DNA from 3 places in the Clostridium thermobutyricum genome. Region 2 is predicted to be linked to each of the others. Evidence: a T-box and tRNA genes for the amino acid it is inferred to sense, from the RefSeq annotation. Region 2 holds a T-box; the other regions hold tRNA genes.
The links. A T-box is a leader RNA that pairs with one kind of tRNA and senses whether it is charged. The one in region 2 lies ahead of argS (arginine--tRNA ligase), so its partner is inferred to be a tRNA-Arg.

Region 1: it encodes a tRNA-Arg, which carries the amino acid that the T-box ahead of argS (arginine--tRNA ligase) is inferred to sense. The anticodon was not compared.
Region 3: it encodes a tRNA-Arg, which carries the amino acid that the T-box ahead of argS (arginine--tRNA ligase) is inferred to sense. The anticodon was not compared.

Annotation. Positions count from the first base shown of each region.
Region 1 covers NZ_KB850956.1:20,224-22,509, forward strand. The annotation lists gene HMPREF1092_RS00115 (cation-translocating P-type ATPase) at 1-1,272, shown strand, start outside; tRNA gene HMPREF1092_RS00120 (tRNA-Arg) at 1,340-1,414, shown strand; gene HMPREF1092_RS00125 (PH domain-containing protein) at 1,630-2,286, shown strand, end outside.
Region 2 covers NZ_KB850956.1:738,771-741,056, reverse strand. The annotation lists gene argS (arginine--tRNA ligase) at 1-974, opposite strand, end outside; T-box leader at 1,025-1,240, opposite strand; gene HMPREF1092_RS03305 (Ppx/GppA phosphatase family protein) at 1,410-2,286, shown strand, end outside.
Region 3 covers NZ_KB850956.1:2,757,684-2,759,969, forward strand. The annotation lists gene HMPREF1092_RS12915 (glycosyltransferase family 2 protein) at 1-761, opposite strand, end outside; tRNA gene HMPREF1092_RS12920 (tRNA-Arg) at 904-978, opposite strand; gene HMPREF1092_RS16605 (DUF1189 family protein) at 1,146-1,982, opposite strand; gene HMPREF1092_RS12930 (hypothetical protein) at 2,130-2,286, shown strand, end outside.

The DNA.
Region 1 (2,286 bases), 720 kb from region 2:
AATATAATAGAGAAAATGCCATTTTCATCAAAAAGAAAATGGGGTGGTCTTATAATAGATAATAAGGGCACATTTATATTAGGAGCACCTGAGATTGTTATGGGTGAAAGATATTCAGAAATAGAAGAATTGGTTAATGAAGAAGCTATTAAAGGTAGAAGAGTATTAATTTTAGGTAAATCAGAACTAAAAACTGTTAAAGTAGAAAAATTATCTAAAGTTGAACCATTAGCTTTAATATTAATAGAGGACATAATAAGAGAAGAAGCCCCTGAAACATTAAAATACTTTAATGAAGAAGGTGTTGATGTAAAAGTAATTTCAGGAGATAATCCAGTAACTGTATCAGCAGTTGCAAAGAGAGCTGGAGTTTTTGGAGCAGAAAATTATATTGATGCAAGAGAACTTCCAGTAGATGAAGAAGGATTAAAAGAAGCTATGAAAAAATATACTGTTTTTGGTAGAGTAACACCTCATCAAAAGAAGGCTTTTGTCAAAGCTCTTCAAGCAGATGGGCATACAGTTGCAATGACAGGAGATGGAGTAAACGATGTACTAGCACTTAAAGAAGCAGATTGTGGAATAGCTATGGCAAATGGTTCAGATGCTACAAAGGCAGTTGCTCAATTAGTATTAATGAAATCAAATTTTAGTGCATTACCAAAAGTAGTAGCAGAAGGAAGACAACAAATAAATAACTTAGAAAGAGTAGCTCAGTTATTCTTATCAAAAACAACATATTCAATAATATTAGCAGTTGTATTTTCAATTTTAATGATGCCATTCCCAATAGATCCAATACAATTATCTTTAATAGGTAGTTGTGCTATAGGAATACCAGCATTATTCTTAGCTGTATTACCAAATACAAATAGAGTAAAAAAAGGTTTCTTAGGAAGAATATTAACAGCTAGTATACCAAATGGTATATTAATATCTATATTTGTTACAGCCACTTTCCTAATATCCTATAATCATGGAGTTGGAATTCAAAAAGCACAAACTTTAGCTGTATTAATGTTAGCTGGTGTTAGTATAGTAATATTATTTAAGGTTTCATTACCATTAACATCATTTAAAGTATTTTTAGGGCTTTTTATGAGTGCAATAATAGTATTAGCTTTCATAACACCTATAGGAAGAGAAGTATTTTCATTATCTCCTATAACAAAAAATGAGTGGTTATTGTCTGGGGCAACAGTACTTGCTTCAATACCAGTTTTAGCAGCTGTAGTAAGCCTTATAAGAACTAAGAGACATATAGAAAAATAATATATAAATAATAATGAAATAATTGACATGAGAGGCATTATATAATACTATTTAAAGTATAGATTATGCCCTCATAGTTTAATGGATAGAATAGTCCCCTCCTAAGGGATAGATACAAGTTCGATTCTTGTTGGGGGTGCCATAATTTTATAAGAAAAGCTTAACCTTTTGGTTAGGCTTTTTTTATTTGCAATAAAAATATTTATAAGATTAAATGAACTAATATAAAAAATATTTTCTAAAATATAGTTAATTTTGTATAAAAAGTATAATTAACATAATATTCCTAAAATGTACATATATTAAGGAAATGTTTGTTATATAATTACAATAATTTATACAATGGAGATGATTCATATGAAATATCTAGGGATTATATTAAATTTACCTATGTTTTTTTTATTCGTAATGCTTGGGATTGCTATGAGAAAAGGAGATTTTGATGAAAATTCAGCATTTGGATATAGAAGTAAAGATGCTAGAGTTTCAAAAGAAGCAGCTCAATATGCAAATAAGAAGTTTGGGTTATATTTAATTATAATATCAATAATTTCTTTGGTTATATCTATATTGGGATCATTTTTTTATAATTCTTCTTATAGTTCATTAGTAAATTTATTGACCACTTTTATTCCGGTAATTCTTTTGATTGTGGGTATTATAAATATGGAATATTCATTAAATTCTAAGTTTGGATTAGGGGAAAATAAGAGTAAATTATCAAGAAAATTTAGTTTAAAAGTGATAATAGCAATAGTAATAGTGATAATAGCAGTAGTAGTTGTAATAATGTCTATGAAAAATACTAATAAGTCATTTAAAGTAGAAGTTAATAATACAAATATAATAATAGATGGATGGGGCTCAGCAAAAATAAATTTAAGTGATATTAAAGAAGTTAAGTTATTGGAAAAGGCGCCAGAAGTAGAATGGAATGATGGTGGAGGGAATATTGGAAATAAAATATTTGGAGATGAACATTTGAATGAGTTAGGAAGCACAAACTGTTTTGTT
Region 2 (2,286 bases):
CTCTTATCAAAATTATAATTTTCTTTTCTATAATTTGCTGCTGCAAGATCTCTTGTAGCATAAATAGTAGCTCCATCACCTTTTAATACTATACAAGGTGGCATATTATAATCATCAAGCATTACAACTTGTGCCCCATTACTTTCAACAAGAAGATTTTTTTCTTTAAGACCTTCTACAACTTTATCCATTTTATCATTATAAAAAGCTTCCCCAGCTAATGAGTCAAATTTAACTCCTAAAAGGTCATAAACTCTGTTAAACTCTTTTAAGCTAAGTTCTCTGAATCTCTGCCATAATTCTGTAGCTTCTTTATCTCCATCTTCAAGCTTTTTAAAATACATTCTTCCTTCATCAACAAGACTTTCATCTTTTTCTGCTTCTTTATGGAATTTAACATATATTCTTAAAAGCTCATCTATAGGACTTTTTTCTAAAGCATCTAAATCAGCCCATCTTTTATATGCTGATATAAGCTTACCAAATTGAGTTCCCCAATCTCCTAAATGGTTTATCCCAACTACATTATATCCTTCTTCTTTAAATAATTTATAAAGAGAATTTCCAATAGCAGTTGTGAAAAGGTGTCCTACATGGAAAGGCTTTGCAATATTTGGTGATGAATATTCAACACAAACAGTTTTACCTTCACCTATATTTGAAGAACCATATTTATCTCCTTCATTTAAAACTGTTTCTATTGTAGTTTTAGCAAAAGAGCTTTTATCAACAAAGAAATTTAAATATGGACCTAAAGCTTTTATTTCTTCAAATCCTTCTTTGCTTAATTTTTCACTTAATTCAGCTGAAATCATATTTGGAGCTTTTCTCATTACCTTTGCTAATTGGAAACAAGGAAATGCATAATCTCCCATATCTGATTTTGGTGGAATTTCTATAAGTTTTTTAATATCTTCTAATTCTAAATCAACTTGAGTTTTTATAAGCTCAGCTATTTTTTGTTTATAATCCATTTTATATCCTCCTGTATTTTTATAATAAAAAAACCGCCTCTTAAAATTAATTAAGAGACGGATAAGTTCCGCGGTACCACTCTAATTGCACAAAATTTGTGCCTCTCTTTTTGTTAACGCAAAGATCTTTGCTTTGCGGCTATCCTTACTCATTTCAGGTGCTCCTCAGAGGCTCTCTTCACTTTATCTTTCTTATGGGCTTACACCAAATTCCCAATTCGCTAAAAGAATTTTAATAAAGTTACTCTTCTCGTCAAAGGATTTATTTAAATTTCTTTTGTTAATTATACACAATTTATTATCATAGTGTCAATAAACCCTTAAATATTCTTTAATTTAAATGTTTATTATCTTAAAAGGTGTATAATAATATAAATCGAAATAAAAAAACCTTTTGAGATTTATAGTAATTTATGTAATAAAAGGAGTAGTGTTATGAATAGAATAGGAATTATTGAAATAGGCGTAGACATTTTCAATTTAACTCTTACTGAAGTTGATGATAATGGCTATTTTAAAATATTAAATGAAATTCATTCTTCTGCTAAACTAACCACAAGTTTATTAGATAATACTAAATTATCTGAAGAAGAATTAAATGTAACCATTGCTAATCTTAAATCATTTAAAGCAATGTGCCAAGTATCTGGTGTTAAAACAATAATTGCAGTAGCAACTGAAACATTCCGTGAAGCCACTAACAGCTATCTTTTAGCAGACCTTATAAAAGATTTACTTTCAATAGATATTAAGATTCTTACTGTTAAAGAAGAAATAAATTATAATTTCTTAGCAGTATCACATAGTATTTATTTTGATAATTCTCTTTTGGTAAATATTGAGGGTTGCTCAACACATATCTCTTGGGTAAAGGATGGAAAAATTAAAGAAAGTCTTTCCCTTCCTATTGGTTATTTAAATATAACATCAAATTATAATTTAGCTGATGAAATTTCATTAGAAGATATTCAGCGTGCTGAAGAAGAAACTCTTCAAACATTAAGAGAATGTGCTTGGATTAAGGAAAATTCATTTGATTCTATAATCTCTAGTGATATTATAGTTCGTTCTTTAGGTAGAATAGATAGACCTAAAAAGAAATATCCTCTTGATGTAGCTCATAATTACGAAATGTATGATGTAGATGTTTTTAATCATTTTGATTTTTTAATAGGAAAAGACTTAAAATCACGTAAAACAATTGATGGAATAAAAACAAGAGAAGCTAATATAATCGTAGGTGGTACTCTTATATTAAAAAATATATTAAAGCTATCAAATATAAAATCTGTAATTGCTTCTTCAAATGGTT
Region 3 (2,286 bases), 2.0 Mb from region 2:
TTTATACTATTAGCTAAATTTCTATTTGAAGTATTTTCATCTATAATTTTTGATACCATTTTCCATACTGTACAAACTTGCTTTAATATTTTTGTAGCATTTACACTTATTTGCTGTGTTAATGATTCACCTGGATTTTTTCTCATTCTGTAATAATAAACAACATGTTTAGTTGCATATAATTTATTTGCTTTTAAAAATGCCTCCATCATGAATACTTGATCTTCTGCATAATATATATTTAAAGGAAAAAATATTCCCTCTATAGTTTCTCTTTTAAATATTTTATTACAAGGACCTAAAGCCCATAATATATCATTATCTTTTCCAAGTACTCTATATCCATCATTAAACATATGTCTTGCTATTGGTTTTCTTTCAATTCCATCAGTAGTTTTTTCAGTTCCACATACTATTACATCTGCATTTTTTTCTTTTGCTAAATTATATCTAAACTCAAAAGAATCTGTTGGCAATAAATCATCTGAATCTACAAAAATTATATATTCGCCTTCTGCTTCTTTAAGCCCTACATTTCTCGCTTTACTAGGTCCTGAATTTTCCTGTTTAATAAGTTTTATATTATTATGCTTACTTTCATATTCTTTAAGCATCTCATAAGTTCCATCAGTTGAACCATCATCAATAAGTATTAATTCAAAATCTTTAAGAGTTTGATTATATATTGATTTAATAGTTTCATCTATATATTCTTTTACATTATATACAGGAACTATGACACTTATCTTATAGCTACTCACTAATTTATCCTCCTAGTTTCCAATTATAAATTTAATTATATTCAATATTTTACTATAATTAGTCTAATCTTATCAAAATAACTTATTTTTAATAAAAAAAAATTTCAAAAGTAAAATTACTTTTGAAATTTAAATTATATTCTGGTAGGGCGTATAGGAATCGAACCCATAATGTACCGTCCGTAGCGGTAAGTTATATCCATTTAACTAACGCCCCTTATATACTTTTAACAAAATTATATTATCACAATTGAAGATTTTGTGCAAATATTTATTAGGAATACGATTTAAATTTCATTATTTTATAAGTCTTATCATAAATTCTAAATATAATACACAAAAAAAATACTTTCTTAAATTATTTTATTTAAGAAAGTATTTTTATTATAGAAATCTATTTAATCTGTTATTATTCTTATTATTTCTCTGTCTATTTACTAAATCATTTTTAATATGCTTAAGTATTATAGCCACATATATTGCAGTAGCAATAATTAATGGATATTGTAAGCTTATGCTTGGATATAATATTCCTATTGGTAATGATAATAAAAATGGTACTGTAGCCGCATAAATAGATAAGCTATATAAAGCTGTTGGCTTAACCATCATTCCTAAGAATATTGAAACTATTAATCCTACTACTGTTACAAATAAACTATCTATTATTAAATTTATAAATCTATTTATAATACTATAAATAGTTATAAAACCAAAATAATATTTTTTAGCACTTTGTATTGTTTGAACTAAAGTTTCATTATTAACTTCTTTAGCATTAAATATTTTACTATTTACTTGGTTATAGTCATAGTTTCCGCCCATACCTAAAGATTGAATTTTAACACCATTCTTTAAAACTAGCATATATGAATTATCTTCTGGATATTCATTTATTATATCATTTGCATCATCTAATGTTTTCTTATCATTTATATAAATAAGATTTCCATTTTGATTTATTATTATAGGATTTTTAGCCATAGTAAATGTATTATCTTTTATATTAAAAGCATATTCTGGATTATTTATTTCAGTTGTTGCCTTATTTATTAATCCATTAGTCATATAGCTATTATATATTCCTAAAATCCCACCAAATATAAGACTTATTAAAAAACCATATAATATTGCCTTTCCTATTCCTTGGTCTATATATTGAGGAAATTTATCTAATCTATGTAAGCAATTTTTAAACTTTACAAAAAAATTATCTTTCATGTTTTCCCTCCTTTCAATAAAAATATATATTAATATAATTATATTTTAACCATCAAGATTTATCTTATCATACTTATTTAAAATATTAAATTATTATGTTTAAATTTTACATTTAATGGAAATATTTTAAAATAAAGAGGTGATATTATGAACGAATTAAATAATGAAAGTTTTAAACAGCCAGAAGAAAATTTTAACACTACAAAAGAAAAATTAAATTTGAAATTAATAACTATAGTATTATCATCTGTACTTTTAATTGGAATATTATTTAGTTTTACTACTTTATCCTATAAATCATTAG